3 regions of the Vagococcus intermedius genome follow, and region 1 is predicted to be linked to each of the others. Evidence: riboswitches for the same ligand, from Rfam matches in the RefSeq annotation. Region 1 holds a riboswitch; each other region holds the start of a gene.
The links. Region 1 has a riboswitch for cobalamin ahead of OL234_RS08565 (methyltransferase domain-containing protein). Riboswitches for the same ligand answer to the same signal wherever they lie in the genome.
Positions count from the first base shown of each region.

Region 2: it holds a riboswitch for cobalamin, as region 1 does, so the genes downstream of both, OL234_RS07290 (1-propanol dehydrogenase PduQ) here and OL234_RS08565 (methyltransferase domain-containing protein) in region 1, are expected to answer to the same signal.
Region 3: it holds a riboswitch for cobalamin, as region 1 does, so the genes downstream of both, OL234_RS07070 (cobyrinic acid a,c-diamide synthase CobB) here and OL234_RS08565 (methyltransferase domain-containing protein) in region 1, are expected to answer to the same signal.

Region 1 is NZ_CP110232.1:1,830,866-1,836,701, forward strand. Features, by position in the region: gene OL234_RS08555 (FecCD family ABC transporter permease) at 1-31, opposite strand, end outside; gene OL234_RS08560 (ABC transporter substrate-binding protein) at 33-1,034, opposite strand; gene OL234_RS08565 (methyltransferase domain-containing protein) at 1,040-1,990, opposite strand; cobalamin riboswitch at 2,115-2,285, opposite strand; gene typA (translational GTPase TypA) at 2,515-4,353, opposite strand; gene OL234_RS08575 (inositol monophosphatase family protein) at 4,511-5,272, opposite strand; gene OL234_RS08580 (UPF0223 family protein) at 5,274-5,555, opposite strand; gene OL234_RS08585 (ATP-binding protein) at 5,689-5,836, opposite strand, start outside.
Region 2 is NZ_CP110232.1:1,558,383-1,564,218, reverse strand. Features, by position in the region: gene OL234_RS07310 (homocysteine S-methyltransferase family protein) at 1-513, shown strand, start outside; gene OL234_RS07305 (BMC domain-containing protein) at 550-894, shown strand; gene OL234_RS07300 (EutP/PduV family microcompartment system protein) at 935-1,372, shown strand; gene OL234_RS07295 (cob(I)yrinic acid a,c-diamide adenosyltransferase) at 1,375-1,932, shown strand; adenosylcobalamin (AdoCbl) riboswitch at 2,032-2,179, shown strand; gene OL234_RS07290 (1-propanol dehydrogenase PduQ) at 2,521-3,633, shown strand; gene OL234_RS07285 (BMC domain-containing protein) at 3,678-4,022, shown strand; gene OL234_RS07280 (ANTAR domain-containing response regulator) at 4,065-4,637, shown strand; gene OL234_RS07275 (sensor histidine kinase) at 4,630-5,836, shown strand, end outside.
Region 3 is NZ_CP110232.1:1,509,663-1,515,498, forward strand. Features, by position in the region: gene cbiD (cobalt-precorrin-5B (C(1))-methyltransferase CbiD) at 1-846, opposite strand, end outside; gene OL234_RS07060 (cobalt-precorrin-8 methylmutase) at 846-1,499, opposite strand; gene cbiB (adenosylcobinamide-phosphate synthase CbiB) at 1,526-2,488, opposite strand; gene OL234_RS07070 (cobyrinic acid a,c-diamide synthase CobB) at 2,485-3,864, opposite strand; cobalamin riboswitch at 3,977-4,190, opposite strand; partial or broken gene OL234_RS11005 (GHMP family kinase ATP-binding protein) at 4,668-5,030, opposite strand; gene cobD (threonine-phosphate decarboxylase CobD) at 5,023-5,836, opposite strand, start outside.

The DNA of each region.
Region 1 (5,836 bases):
ATCTCGAATACCATTTTTTTCGAACTGTCATTCTACTCGTTTCCTAAATCCGGATAAAGTCCTTGCGATATTGTTTTAATCCCATCTAGTGTACGAATTCCCGTTGCATATACTTCACTTAAAACAACTGGTTCAACACGTTTATTTTTAATTGCAGCTAAGCTTGCTAAACTGGTATCATCCATAATAGATTTTTCTGCTTGTTCACGTTCAATATTTTCACCGTAATAAACTGAGAAAATGACATCTGGGTTTAATTTTATTAAATCTTCTTTCCCAATACTTTGTTCATCAGCTGCGACTAGTTCAGCTCCTAATTGTGAGGCCATATCGCCACCAATTGTATCTTTACCATACACACGGTACATTCCATCTTTTGAGACTTCCACAATAATGGCTTTAACTGGTTTTGTCCCTTCTACTGCTTTTTTAGCTTTTTTAATTTCATCTTTCATCTCTTTGACAATCGCTTCTGCTTTTGGTTCAACTTTAAAGATTTTCCCAATATTTAAAATATCATCGTATTCATTTTGAAGAGTATCTGGTTTGACAGCACCACTATTTTGCATCATATATGTATTTGTACCACGGTCAATCCAATCAGTTACTTCACCTAATTTTTCTGGACCGAAATATGAATACCAACTATAAATTAAATCAGGTTTCAATCCCATCACTTCTTCTTTTGAAGGGGCTTCATCATAATACTTTATTTTTTCAAAAGCTTTTTCAAATTCAGGTTTAACATCACTATCTAATTGTGAAGCTGCCACAACTTTATCTTCTAATCCTAACGCCAACATAATTTCTAAAGGACTTTGATAAACAGTAACCACACGTTCTGGCACTTTTTCAAAGGTTAGATCAATTTTATCTTTTGCATAATTATAATTACTAACTGTAACAACTTCTGTTTTTGTATCTTTAGATGTCTCCTGAGTTGCTTCCTTGGTTCCTGTACTCCCACAACCTGCCATTAAGACTAAGGTTGCTGCTGCCATCACTAAGCTTGTACTGAATTTTTTTAATGTCATTTGTTTTACCTCTTCTTTTTTAATCGCAGAAAAAGACTGCGTTGATTTTGATTACTTGAGGGTAAAGGATAACCACCATCTACCCAAGTTTTACTTTCCGATGTTACAACGACGCCAGTTTTTGGAAGCTCCCTTGCTTCAAGCAATTCATAGTCATCTTTTGTGAGATACTCAATATCGCGTTGAAAAACTAACGCCAAATCACGTTCTTGACGATAACGCTCTACAAAGCGCCCATTACAATACTCATCAAACATTGATGTATAATGGATAGTTTGGTCGAACAAATTAACTTGGCCACTGTTACTGTAATACAGTGTCCTTTCAGGTGTTAACATTTTCCGACGATTATACTGCCATGTGTGTTCAATTGGAATAGCAAGTTCTAACCACATATGTCCACCCTTATTTAAAAACTTTGATGCTTGAGTCAAAACTGCAGTTAAGCTTTGTTGCTGCACTAGCTCTTGAAAAGTAGTATCACTAAAATAAACCAACTCATAAGTGACTGGTGACTCATAATTAAAATAATTCTCGACAACTGTCTTACAATTGTCCCTTTGACTCCATCCTTGTTTCACTAAATACATCATCATTTCTTCACTTTCATCTAAAGCCGTTACTTGATAATTAGCTTTTACCAGCGCCTGAGTTACTCGACCTGTTCCGCTTCCTACTTCCAAAATATTATGACCAGCTAGCGAGCAAATTTCTTGTAACTCTTGCTCATAAAAACTAAAATTATATTTACCACAAATATAAGAATAAGACTGAGCTTCTAAGTCACGATACACTTGCTGCATCTTGACATAGCGTTTTGGACTATTCATCCAACAGGCACTGCAAAGAGACCCTTTTAAATCATTCAAAGAGGTTCCTTTGACAATGCCATTTTTACTATCCCCTTCTCGCTCACTGTACAGAAACTTGCAACGGCGACAACTATAGTCTGACACTTTCATACCTCCTTTCTTTTTATACGACAAATAAGACATCCCTAATTAAGGAATGCCTTGTAGATTTCTGAACAATCACCATTGACCACTCTTAGCTACAAGACAATTTTCCCGATCCAATTGTCGAATGTTTCACATAAGAATAAGTATCCTGGCTTCACTTCATCCTACTCTCTCGTCTTCCCTAAAAGTGACTTTGTGAGATTTCGTCCGTGTTACAGTAGAAAGGGACTGCTGAGGATTTACACCTCATTCCTTCTTCTTGTGCTCGCTATTCCTTGTAAGTATACCGAAAGCCTTTTCTTTTATCAAGTCTATTAGTTAAAAAAATCACTAAGGTGACTTCAGCATAGCTTCTTGTTTTATTAAATGAGTTAATATTTTTAGAAATCTTATTTTTATTCTGCTTTCTAAGTAGAGAGATTCAGTTATTTATTTTATTAACTTAGAATCATTCACAAAAAAAAAGACTGCCTCTCTATTTAAAAGGGCAGTCTTTTTTTATTTTAGTAACAGGTATGAAATTAATCAGCTTTTTTGTTTTTCTTTTGAGCTTTTTCACGTTCTGCTTTATTTAAGATTTGTTTACGTAAACGAATGTTTTCAGGCGTTACTTCACAATACTCATCATCATTCAAGAATTCTAATGATTCTTCTAAAGACATCTCTTTAGGTTTTTTAATCACGTTAGTTTGGTCTTTATTAGCTGAGCGGACGTTTGTTTGTTGCTTAGCTTTTGTGATATTAACTGTTAAGTCATTTTCACGTGAGTTTTCCCCAATAACCATACCTTCGTATACTTCAGTTGTTGGCTCAACAAAGACTGTTCCACGCTCTTCAATACTCATGATTGAATACGTTGTCGCTTTACCAGTGTCAATTGAAACTAAGGCTCCGTTACGACGGCCACCAATTGTTCCTTGTATCATTGGTAAGTATTGATCGAAGGTATGATGCATAATACCGTAACCACGAGTCATTGACATGAATTCAGTTGTATATCCGATTAAACCACGTGCTGGAGCTAAGAAAATCAAACGAATTTGACCGTTACCAGTATGGATCATATCTTGCATTTCACCTTTACGTTGGCTTAATGATTCGATAATTGAACCCATATATTCTTCTGGTGTATCAATTTGAACACGTTCAAACGGTTCACATTTTACACCATCAAATTCTTTAACGATAACTTGTGGACGAGATACTTGTAACTCGAATCCTTCACGACGCATGTTTTCAATTAAGATTGATAAATGTAATTCACCACGACCTGAAACTGTCCAAGCATCTGGTGAATCTGTATTTTCAACTTTTAATGACACATCTGTTTGTAATTGACTTACTAAACGTTCTTCAATTTTACGAGACGTTACATATTTACCTTCACGTCCAGCAAATGGTGAATTGTTTACTAAGAATGTCATTTGTAAAGTAGGTTCATCAATATGTAAAATTGGTAAAGCATCTTGGTGGTCAACTGGCGTAACTGTTTCCCCAACGAAGATATCTTCCATACCAGAAACAGCGATTAAATCGCCAGCTTTAGCTTCTTGAATTTCAACACGGTCTAAACCAAAGAAACCAAAGATTTTAGTAACACGGAAGTTTTTAGCTGTTCCATCTAATTTCATAAGAGATACGCTATCTCCTACTTTGATTGTTCCACGGAAAACACGGCCAATCCCGATACGTCCAACATAATCATTGTAATCTAATAATGATACTTGGAATTGTAATGGCTCATCGCTATTATCAATCGGTGCTGGGATGTGATCTAAAATCGTTTCAAATACAGGATTCATTGTTTCCTCTTGATCAGCTGGATTATCTGATAAGCTTGATGTTCCATTTAAAGCTGATGCATAAATAACTGGGAAATCTAATTGGTCGTCATCTGCTCCTAATTCGATAAGTAATTCTAATACTTCATCCACAACTTCTGCAGGACGCGCTGAAGGTTTATCAATTTTATTAACTAACACGATTGGTGTTAATTTTTGCTCTAACGCTTTTTTAAGTACAAAACGTGTTTGAGGCATTGTTCCTTCATAGGCATCAACTACTAAGATAACACCATCAACCATTTTCATGATACGTTCCACTTCTCCACCGAAATCGGCATGTCCTGGTGTATCTAGGATATTGATTTGTTTGTCTTTATATTTGATAGCTGTATTTTTAGCTAAAATTGTAATACCACGTTCTTTTTCAATATCATTTGAATCCATTGCGCGCTCATCTAATGATGTGTGCCCATCTAATGTTTGAGATTGTTTTAACATCTCATCAACTACTGTTGTTTTACCATGATCGACGTGGGCGATGATGGCAACGTTACGAATATCTTCTCTTAATTTCACTTTTATATTCTCCTCACTATTTCTAAAACATCTGTTGCATGTTTAAATCTGTTCATTCTAAATTACTCGACTGTTCATTATAACAAAAAAAGCAAGTGAAAAACAACAAAAATTTTTCAGAAAAAACAGACTTTTAAAAATTTAATTATTTTTTAATCTATTTTACCGTTATTTTTTCTGCAACTATCGGGGTTGATCCAATAATTGGCACTTTTTTAGTTAAATCTAAACTTTCACCATTTAAGGTTTGGAGAGATAAACCTAAGCACTCAAAAATGACTTTTGCGGGTGCATAATCCCACGGTTGTAAATAACTTACATATGCCTGATGATGCCCTTTAACGACTTCTTTAAAAGCAATACCCGCACATCCCAACATTCTAACAGCAAGAGCTTCCATGGCTAGTTCTTGCATGCCAAAATGATTGTTTAAAAAAATTGATGTGTTAATATTAATCAAACCTTCTTCCAAAGGCTTATTAGGCACTTCAATAATTTCTTTCTCATTTAAATAAACACCTAATTCTTTGCTTCCCCATAATAATTCATCTGTCATAATTTCATAAATAAAACCTAATTGTCCTACTCCATCTTCATAAACAGCTAACATGGTACAAAAATTTTCTTGCTGTTTAATAAAGTTAAGAGTACCATCAATCGGGTCAATGACCCACACTCTGTTTTTGAAATCAGTCACCTGATCACCTAGGCCTTCTTCACCTAAAATTTGATCATTGGGATAGTTATCACGTATTTTTTTTATAAAAAAAGCTTCTATCTCCTGATCGACATTTGTCACTAAGTCTGACCGATTCTCTTTTTCAGCAACTTCAAGGGGCATTGCCAATTTAGCTTTGATGACTTCTGAAGCTTCATAAATCCAACCTTTTATCTCCTCAACCATCTCACGTTGTACCATCTTAAGCCCCCTTCATTTTCAACAACTTATCTGGTGCTTTCTTAGCAGATTGTAATGCATGATACAGTGAATATCCTGACACACCTTCGAACTCCCTACCGAGCTGGCGCTCTTCTCCAATGCTTTTAATCACTTGTTTAAATTGGCGGTGAGTTTCTAAAAAATCACTTGCCGGTATTCCCTGTTCATAAGCCGCTTCAACTGCTTGCCACATATCCATGACAATAACCATCTCTTCTGGCTTCCAATCGATGTCTAATGGATAACTATAATTTTCTTCCACATAATCACCTTTTACTTTATATTTTATTTTAAGTGTATCAAAAAAAAAGAACTTCGTATAGGGAATGAACTTCTTAAATAGAATTTATAAAAAAGAAGAAACCCACTACAAAGCGAGTTTCTTATCTTTAAATTTAGGACTCATTTTGGGTTAGAGCTGTTTCTTGCTCATGTTTAGGTAACTCTTTATCAGGAAAAACTATTTTAAACGTTGTCCCAACTCCCTTTTCACTCATTACCTCAATATGACCTTTATGGAGTTTGACAAGTTGATGCACGATT
Region 2 (5,836 bases), 270 kb from region 1:
GAATTGACTCGTGACAACGAAGAGTGGTTGACAGCACGTTATCGTTTACAAGGAGAATTGGCTTGCCGTTACCACGTTTCAGCAATCATCTTAGAAACTTTTTCGAGTTTGGCAGAACTTGAACTTGCGATAAAAGCGATTCGCTCAGTTTGTCACTGTCCTGTCTTTATTAGTTGTCCGCTTACAGAAGAGGGAGCAACCTATGGTGGTGATAACCTGGTTGATTTTATCAAATTAGCTGAAGGTCACAGAGTGCAGGCGCTAGGTATTAATTGTGCTGAGATGTCAGCTGATTTAGTTTCATTGGTGTCTAAACTACGCTTAATTACGGAATTGCCGTTAATCATCCAAGCTAACAAAGGAGTTCCTGATAAAAAAGCTCATTATCCTTGTCAGGATGATGACTACTTAAAATATGGTCTGGCTTTGCATCAATTAGGGGTCGAGGGTTTAGGTGGTTGTTGTGGAACAACGCCGGACTTAATGAAACAACTTTATTTAAAATTAACGTAATAAAATTATATGTGAGATTAAAGGAGAGTAATAATGATGGAAACAAAACAACGTGTTATTCAAGAATCAGTACCGGGTAGACAAATAACAATAGCTCATATTATTGCCAGTCCGGATGAGAAAGTTTATGATAAAGTCGGCTTGCAAGCTCATAAGAATCAATCCATTGGTATCTTAACGATTACACCCGCTGAAGCGGCAATCGTAGCTTCTGATGTGGCGACTAAGGCAGCGGACGTATCTGTAGGATTTATGGATCGCTTTAGTGGGGCGTTGATTGTGACCGGTGATGTGACAGCAGTTGAAGCAGCTTTAGAGGCTGTTAATGATACCTTGGGTCGTATGTTAAAAATTTCAGGAGCTAAGATTACACGATCTTAACAGTAGTGTTAGTAAACAGTAATTAGAATGGAGAAGCCTTATGAAGAAGATAATGCTAGTAGGAGCAGTAGGGACAGGGAAAACAACTTTAACCCAGCGGCTACAAGGTAATGATATTTCTTACCACAAAACACAGGCGATTCAATTTGGTGATAATATTATTGACACACCAGGTGAATTCACCCAGCGTAGACAATACTACAGTGCTTTACAGGTAACAGCTACAGAAGCAGATGTGATTGGGTTGCTACAAAGTGTAGGAGAATCTTTTGACACCTTCCCACCTGGATTCAGTACAATGTTTCCGAAACCGACGATTGGAATTGTAACTAAAATTGATTTAGCTGAGTCAGAAGAAGAGATTGAAAAAGCTGAACATACCTTGTTAGCGGCAGGTGCGACAAAAGTATTTAGAGTGTCATCTGTTGCTAATGACGGAATAGAAGCGGTTTTAGATTATTTAACAGAGGAGGAATAGATGTGAAAATTTATACAAAAACAGGAGATAAAGGACAAACAAGTATTATTGGTGGCGAAAAAGTTATGAAATGTTCAGATCGCGTTGTCGCTTATGGCACAATTGATGAATTAAATTCATATGTTGGAGTTATCATTAGCCAAATGAAAAGTAGCCCTGATATGAAAAAAGACTTGGTGGAGATCCAACAAATATTATTTGATTGTGGGACTGATATGGCGACACCGAATAGTTCAAAAGGGTATCGAACAGACGCGGCATCAACCACTTGGTTAGAAGAGTGTGTCGACAAATATTTAGCGTCACCCCCCTTGTTAAAAGAGTTTATCTTACCAGGTGGTGATCCGATTGCGGCTCAGTTGCACATGGCAAGAACGATTGCTCGTCGTGCTGAAAGACTGGTAGTTGCAACTGCTATGGAAGAAGAAATCAATGAGGAAGTCTTGAAATTTTTGAATCGTTTATCCGATTATTTCTTTGCGGCAGCACGTTTAATCAATTTCCGCGAAGGACGCTCAGATGTTAGTTATCGTCGTAACAGCCAAGTCTTTTATAATTAAAAATAACTAAAACGAGCTTTTTGTTATTTTTGAGGAAAAAGAAAGCGCATAAATAGTTGTATTTTCTATTTGATTGTGATATATTGATTATGATAAATATTGTCTAAAATTTAGTTATTTGTTAGATGGAAGTTTGGTGAAATTCCAACACGGTCCCGCCACTGTGATAAGCTTCGGCTTTAAGTCAGGTCTTTCTACATGTAACTCTTACGGTACCAACTGTTTCGTGGTAAAACAGTGGGATAAAAGAACCAGTAACGCTTTTTAAAGCTTACGGCTCTTTGTGTTGTACCCTTTGTTTTTATAGCGTACCTATTGACAATCCTGGTTTGGATGAACAAACTGGGTATCACCTAAGAAGTTTATTTTTTAGGGGAGAACTTCATAGCTATGATATAAGACATTGGGTAAAACAACTTACTAAGTAGTGAGTTACAGTACAAAGGCGTACTGACCACTGTCTTTTTTGTTGTTTTTACTTTAGAATATGTTATAACCTTAGTTGGCAATGACGCTATCTAATTAAGTCTATTCAAGCAGTAGGCCTTTTTAGATAGCTTTTTATATTTTTATGGAGGTGTCGAAAGAATGGAAAGATTGAATTTTGATACGCAAATTTTTATTGGCGAAAATTCATTAGATGAAATTAAAAATTATTCAAATGAACGTATCTGTATCGTAACAGATAAGTTTATGGTTGAGTCTAAATTAGTAGACTATGTAACAGACAATATTAATGATACAAATGAGTATCACGTATATACAGATGTTGTACCAGATCCAACAGTCGATAATGTTGTGGGTGGTGTAGCCGATTTATCACAGTTTAACCCAAGCGTTTTAATTGCCTTTGGTGGCGGTTCAGCGATTGATGCGGCTAAAGCAATGAAATTATTTGGTACTAAACTTGGTTTAGCAGCTGACATTTCGTTAGTAGTTGTTCCAACAACAAGTGGGACAGGTTCTGAGGTAACCAACTTTTCTGTAATTACCAATCCTAAAAACAATTTGAAATACCCACTGGTTAATGAATTATTACAACCAGATAAAGCGATTTTGGATGCACGTTTAGTAAAAAGTGTGCCACCTCATATTGTGGCAGATACGGGTATGGATGTTTTAACACATGCCTTAGAAGCGTATGTCTCAACATCAGCAAACGTGTTTTCAGATGCTTTAGCTGAAAAAGCAATTGATTTGATTTTTACTTATCTAGAGCGTTCATTTAGTAATTCAGAAGATTCAGAAGCACGTGAACAAGTACACTATGCATCATGTATTGCTGGGATTGCATTTAACCAAGCCTCATTAGGTATGTGTCATGGTATTGCACACACTGTTGGTGGCAAGCTACATATGCCACATGGTCGTATCAATGGTATTTTATTACCATCAGTTGTTCAATACAATGCCAATGAAAGTGATGTAGCTTTAGAACGATATGCTAAAATTGCAAATCGTCAAGGTTTTTCAACTTCAAAAGGCAAAGTTGGTGTTCGTACGTTAGTTAATGAAATTATGTCACTGCGTCAAAAATTAAAAATGCCAGCTAGTTTTGCAGAAGCAGGTTTTACTAAAGATGATTTAGCTGAACATGGGGAAACAATTAGCCAAGAAGCGTTAGTTGATCCAACGACGGCAACTAATCCAGTGCAACCAACTGCAGCGGATGTAAAACGTTTATTAACACCGTTATTTTAATCTTAAGTTATTAAAATAAGGCGCTAGATGAAAGGAAGAGGCTATTGGAAGATAAACAACGATTGATTCAAGAATATGTTCCAGGAAAACAAGTGTCAATGGCGCATATAATTGCTAGCCCAACAGCAGATATTTATGATAAGCTAGGTTTAGTAAACACTAAACAGGGTGCAATTGGCGTTTTAACCATTACCCCAAGTGAGGCAGCGATTATTGCTGTTGATATTGCGGTAAAAGCTGGAGATGTTGAAATTGGTTTTGTTGACCGTTTTAGCGGCTCTGTCGTATTGACCGGTGATCTATCCTCTGTTGAATCAGCCTTGTCAGAAGTCGCAAGAGGCTTAGAAGAACTGTTAGGTTTTTCAAGTACTATTGTCACTAAAACATAGATAGTTTGCTGAAGTGAATAAAAAAAGGCAGGAGTGGTAATCGTGAATGGAGATATTATCATTGTCGATGATGAACCTCTTACGAGAGTAGACCTGAGAGAAATGTTAGAGATTGCTGGGTATAATGTGGTAGGTGAGGCAACGGACGGCTTTGAGGCTATTGAATTGTGTAAAAAACATCAACCAGATTTAGTGATAATGGATGTGCAAATGCCTATTTTAGACGGTCTAAGCGCTGGTAAAAAGATCATGTCTGAAAAAATGGCTAAAGCTATTCTGATGTTAACAGCATTTAGTGATGAAACAAATCGTAAAAAAGCTTTAGAGTTTGGTGCAGTCGGTTATCTAGTCAAGCCATTGGATGAAAAATCATTTATCCCGATGGTCGAGATGGGGGTAGCTAAAGGAAAAGAAGTTGACAAACTTCAAAATGATGTTACGAAACTTTCTGAAAAATTAGAAAATCGTAAAACCATTGAAAAAGCTAAGGGAATCATCATGAAAGCTAATGGAATCAATGAAGAAACAGCGTATCAACAGATTCGTAAACTAAGTATGGATAAACGTTGCCCAATGATCGAAGTAGCGGAGATGATTGTGATTGCCCATGATTGACAAAAATATTCGTCAGCTATGTCAGAAGTATTCTGATTTGTCAGCTGAAAATATTGCTGAAATCATTAAAGCAGCCCATCAACTTGAAGAGAGTAAACAGTATGAAAATGAAGATGTTTTTATTGACATACTGTCTGATGTGACAGACGAAGCAATTGTTGTTTACCACCGACCACCTAAGCGTGGTACCTCGATTTATAGTGAACAAGTAGTAGGGAAAGTTGCCAAACGTTTAAATGAACCAAGTGTTTATCGAACGTTTGAAACGTCGTTAAAAACTGAAGGTCTCTTAGCAAAGACGCAAGAGAACAAAATGATTCGACAAAAAGTTTTTCCTATTAGAAATAATCGAGAAAATATTGCGGTAGTCATAGTGGAATCCCCACTAAATGAGGTAGCAGAAGAGCGTTATTTCTTGTTCAATTTGTTTAAAGAGCGTGAATTACCAGAGATATCGTCACAAAGTAGTGACTTGCCCAAAAAAAGTCATTTTTATCGGACACTAGTCAATAAGCTAGACGAAGGGATCTTGATTTTTGATAAAGCGGGTTATCTCGTTATTAATAATGAAGTGGCAGAGTCTTATTACTACCATTTAGGTTACCTTGATAAAATTAAGGGTCTACATTATGATAATTTATCGCTTGATATGACAACATTTGAACAATTACAATACTTAAAACATGCGGAACGTTGGGATGAAGTAGATGAGAAAGAGATTTTTTTTGGAGAATCTCATTTCAATATGAAACGTTTCTTCGAACAAGATGAAGATGCTTTAGTGATGATTTTACATGATAAGACAGAAGTGTATAACAAAGAAGTGGAAATCATTACAAAATCAGTGGCTATTAGAGAAATTCATCATCGTGTGAAAAACAACCTGCAAAGCATTGTGTCACTCCTAAGAATTCAAGGTCGTCGTAGTGAGAATGAAGAAGTAAAAAAAGCCTTACGTGAAAGCGAAGCGCGTATTTTAGCTATTTCAACTGCTCATGAGATTTTATCTAAGGAATTAACGGATGATATTCCTTTAGCATCAGTACTGGATTTAATTATAACGAATGCTCATCGTAGTTTTTTAAGTAGTAAAAAAATTAATTTAGACAAACAAATAGATGAAAAGATTTATTTGAATGGAGACAAAACCGTAACCGTAGCTTTAATTGTTAACGAGCTATTACAAAATAGCTTTGAAC
Region 3 (5,836 bases), 320 kb from region 1:
ATTACGAGCATCCGCATCTTTACTATGCGTTGAGAAAATACCAGCTGCAACTTTAATAAACTTGCCAATATGACCCACCATGAGAATCTCATCAAAGCCAATTCTTTGAACTTCATTGAGAACATATCCTACAAAATTACTCATATTAACGACCTTGTCACTTGGAATATTCATGGCATTGTGAACAAATTCTTCACCGTAATTACCTGGAGTTAACACAATCCGGCGTAACCCTTGTTGGTACTTCATTTCTAATTCCAAGGTAATAGAGGCTTTCCACCCCTCTTCTGACATGGGAGTTACAACCCCTGTTGTGCCTAGAATGCTGATACCTCCCATAATACCTAAACGACTATTAAATGTTTGCCGACTTCTTTCCAGCCCTTCTGGGGCATAAATTAAGACATCCGCACCACACTTTTCTGGTAGATAAGGTAGCAAACTTTCTTTAATCATCTTACGAGGAACTGGGTTAATCGCAGCTTGTCCCACTTCAATTGGTAAGCCGGCTTTTGTCACTCTTCCAATTCCTTCTCCCCCATCAATTGTGATACTTCCTGTTTGATTGAGAGAGACTTTAGCATAAATCCACATCCCATGAGTAGCGTCAGCATCATCTCCCCCATCTTTTTCAATTGCTGCAATCCCATAATCTGCATGAATTTCAGCTGAGACTAACGGTAAAGTTAAGGCGACACCCGAAGCTGTTTTGATTGAAATAGCTTCTAATTCTTCACGAGACAGTAACATTTTTAAAGCTGCTAAAGCAGCAGCACTAGCGCAAGTCCCAGTTGTGTAACCTTTTCTTAATTTTTTCCCATTATAGTAGACGTACTCTTCCACGATTAATCACGCTCCGGCATGTTGTACAAAATAGCATTAACAATAGCTGCTGCTAAATTACTTCCACCTTTTCTACCTAATGCAGCAATTGCTGGAATATCACTTGTTGCTAGCTCCGCTTTAGACTCTTCAGCACCTACAAAACCTACTGGAACACCGACAACAGCTGCAACATCTAACTCTCCTGTTTCATGCATCTCTAAGATTTTATAGACAGCTGTTGGCGCATTCCCTAAGACGAAACATTTCAGTCCTGGAACAGTCGCCGCAACTTCAATCGCTGCCATCGAACGAGTGATTCCTTTTTCTTTGGCTACTTCAGCTACTTTAGGTTCACCGACATAACAGAAATAGTCACAACCGTAATCCGTTAATTTTTTCTTATTAATTCCACTAAGTGCCATATTTGTATCAGTAAAAATAGTACCACCGTTTAAAATAACTTCTTGAATACGTTTAATTACATCGTGAGTAAAAGATAAGCTATGCATATAATCAAAATCAGCTGTTGTGTGAATAGCACGTTTTATAATTGCTTCATGAACAGGTGTTTCAAAAGTGTAGTCCGGTTCTAACTCATCAATAATTGATTGAATAATAATAAAACTTTCTTTTTCAATTAAGTGCGGGTTTTGTTGATAGTCTCTTGTTTTCATTATAAGTCTCCTTGTTTGGCTGAGGCTTAATTCCCCATAACCATAAATTTAATCGTACTAAATATTAATAATGCGACGAAACTCGTCTCATATAATAACTGATTTGTTTTTACAATATCTTCGTAATCAACTGCTTTTAAGTTCTCACCAATCGTGGGTTTATAAACTTCTACACCGTGATATAAATGAGTGCCACCTAATTGAATACCTAAGGCTCCTGCAACTACAGCTTCTGGAAAAGCACTGTTAGGACTCTTATGATTATAACGATCACGCCATCCTATTTTGACAGCATTACGCCCGTCAAATGGTAAGATAAAACTCAAAAGCATCATCAACAACCATGTAATACGGGCGGGAATAAAGCTGAAGACGTCATCGAGAATGGCTGAAACTGCCCCTACTTCTAAATGTTTCTTATTTTTATACCCCACCATCGAATCCAACGTATTAACTGCCTTATACATCATACCTAAGACGGGACCACCAATTACTAAGTAAAATAAAGGAGCAATCATACCATCATTAGTATTTTCAGCAATCGTCTCGATTGTGGCTTGGCAAATTTCTTTTTTATTTAACTCAGACGTGTCTCGTCCAACAATCATGCCTACTTGCTTCCGTGCCTCTTCTAAACTACCCTCTTTTAATACCTTAATCATTTTTTTCCCTTCAAAAGCTAAGCTTTTCATAGCTAATGTTGTATAACTCAGGTAGAGACTAACTAGTAAACCGATAACTGGATGGATTGAGGTTGCCACTTTTAATAACGTTATCGTGACAAGTCCCGTCCCTAAAACAATAATTAGCCACAGAAAAAGACCGGCTACATATTTCACCTGTTTATTTTTAATGTTTTTTTGAATAAAATTATCTAAAAAAGCGATACTATTTCCAATTAATTTTACTGGATGTGGCCATGTATAGGGATCTCCTAACAGACTATCCAAAAGAAAGGCACCAACAACCACCAGACTATTCTCTATCATCTTTCAACACGACTCCTTGATAAAAACCAATCTAATAACTCTGGATGTTGAAAGAAATGGACATGTAAGTAACTAGCATACGTATTATTTTTTAAATAACCACCTTGCCAAGTTTTAATCATTTCCCCATCTCGCCATTTCTCTAACGTCATAATAGGAGTTTCAGTCGTCTCGAAAATAGAATGATGAAATTCATGCCCGTAAATTACAGTTTTAGCCGGAGCCAGTGTCGTTGCTGTAGTTGCTTGAGCTTGGCAATAGCCAAAGCGTTTTAAGCCAGAAGTCATGCGACTAATCCCTTTAAAAACACCTACCATTTCATAGCTTTTTTCATTCACCTCAAGGGACTCACCTAAATACATTAACCCACCACATTCAGCATAGATTGGAACACCTGCCTTAGATTTTGCTAATAGGCCTGATTTTATTCCCTGATTGGCTGCCAACTCTTCCGCAAATTCTTCCGGATAGCCACCACCAATATAATAAAGATCCGCCTCTGGTAAAACGTCATCATTCATTGGACTAAAGGGAATTAATGTCACTCCTTTTTCTGCCATTAATTCTAAATTATCCTGATAGTAAAAATGAAAAGCCTCATCAAGAGCATAAGCAACCGTTGTCGATTGCTTGACTGGCTTATAATAAGCTTGCAGTTTAGATCGACGTTGATCCGCACCTTGATAGGTATCATCAGTTGCTAATTCAATTAACTTATCTAGATCAATCGTTTGAGTTAGTGTCTGACCTAAATCCGTAATCATAGCACTTAGATTGTCTATCTCTCCTTCTGGCACCAAACCTAATTGGCGAGAAGGCAAACTTACCATCGCATTTTTTCCTAGATAACCTAAAACTGGGATATCGGTATAACGTTCTATACTAGCTTTAACTAAGCCATAGTGATTGTCACTAGCGATTCGATTTAAAATCACGCCAGCTAAATTTAAATCTGGATCAAATTCAACAAAACCTTTTACAATAGCTGCAACTGATGTCGAAGTAGCTTTACCATCAATCACTAAAATAACAGGAGCATCGATTTTTTTTGCAACCGATGCCGTAGAACAGTTATCTTTGTCAATACCTAAGCCATCATATAGACCCATCACACCTTCAATTATTGAGATATCAGCCTTTTCAGCTTCTTTTTCAAATAAATAGTTTAATACGTCATCGTTCTGAATTAAAAACGAATCTAAGTTACGACTCGCTCTGCCTGTTACTTTTGTTTGGTAAGCCGTGTCTATATAGTCCGGTCCCACTTTAAAAGGCTGCACACTTAAACCTTTTTGCTGTAATGCCGCCATAATCCCTAAGGTGATCGTCGTTTTACCAACACCACTACCAGTTCCGGCTATCACAATTTTTTTCATGACTATCCCCTCCTTAAAATTAATTCCTAAAACAAAAAACACCCTCAAATTTAGTAACTGAGGGTGTTTTTTGGTACAACAAAGACAACTAAGAAATAAGCACCCTCAGAAATTTCTTAGTCACCAAAAGGCAGGTATCCTGACTTAATATCATCCTACTATCAATCCTTCCCGGAACTAACGTCCAGTGGTATCCATTGAGTTCGTCAATCTTACAGTAGCTAGGGGCTGCAAAGGATTTACACCTTTTTCCCTGACTCTTTTGGCTAATCTATTTAATTGTCATTAGTTAGAATCGTAACACCACCTCTTGTGGTCTCCACTTCATAACTATACGAGTAGTCACCTTGAAACTCTCTTTTTTTAAATTCATCATATAATTCTATCGGTATAACTTGATCTAAGGAAAACATCAAGGCGATAGCTGTCCCACTATGGGCAACCATAATACCGAGAGCACTATAACGATTGGCCAAGAGCTCAATCTGTTTAAATAAAGGCTTTGCTAATAATTCTTGATTCAATTGACTACTGGCGGTAGCTATCTTAGCTACCATTGTTTCTGATTTTTTTTCCAAAGCTGTTTGATAATTCTGAAAAATTTGGCGATAAGCTATTTCTTGTGATTTTGCTAATCGTTCATTACGTAACTTATGAAATTTTTCAGTATCTAAGGTGGCGTTACCTTCTAATATAATTAGTCGATAACGGGGAATCCAAGAGGATTGGTGATAAATATGACCATCGCTTGGTGACATAACTGTTAACTCCTGATAAATCAGACTGTCTGTTTTTTCGATATTACAACAGATTTTCATTGCGATAGCTTCTGTTATGTTCTGTTTGAGATAAGCCGCTGTCCCATAAATCATTGACATAATATCAGCCGTACTGCTAGCCATCCCTTTACCAATACTCAGGTCTGATTGCCTTGTGACCTTGACTAACGGATAGTTAGTTGGACCGTATCCAAAATACTGACAAGTTAAATAAAATGCTTGCTTAGCCTTGTCGCCCACAGCCAGAGATAGTTCCTTCGACTCACTGATAGTCATCTGACTATAACGTTTAATTGGTAAGGTTACGAGGTACTCCTTCTCACCTAAGTAACCTTGGAATAACTCGCCACAAGTTCCTGGACAACTCACTTTCACCCATCTAGTCATTAGCCATACATACCTTTAATAACTCTTGGATGAGATAACTGTTTTGCTCATGATTTTTAACAGCAATTCGATAATAAGTCCCATCCAGTCCACGATAATTACTACAAGATCTTATCAACAATCCGGCTTTTAATAGTTGCTCTTTCACCGTTTTAGGCTCTGTAATTTTTAATAAGATATAATTGACTGAGGAGGGAAAGACTGTTACCGCCGCTATTTTTTTTAATTCAGTTTCTAAATATACTTTTTCTTTCTCAACCAAATCCAACGTTGCCTTTTGATAAGCTGGGTCATTAAAAACAACTTGTCCAGCATAATCTGCTAAGGTATTGATACTCCATGGTACTTGATACTCTTTCATACTTTCAATTATGTCTTGGTTATCAGTTACAATGTAACCTAATCGCAAACCTGGTAAGGCATAAAATTTAGTTAAAGAACGTAAGATAAATAAATTTTTACTTTTATTAATAGCCTTTATCAATGTATAATTCTCACTATTTGGAATAAAATCCATAAAAGCTTCGTCTAATATTAATGAAATGTTTTTTTCGTCGCAGTAAGCTAATAGTGTTAATAACCATTCTTTAGTTAATAACTGACCCGTGGGGTTATTAGGTTGACATAAACAGATGCAATCTATTTCAGGGGTTTCTTTGAGTACTTGTCTAAAACGTGAGTCATTTAATTTAAATAATTCTTCTTCTAACAAATCAAAATAAGTAAACTTACTTTTAACTAAACTGAATGCCTCTTCGTACTCAGAAAATGTGGGGGCTAACAATAACACATGCTGTGGCCTCATT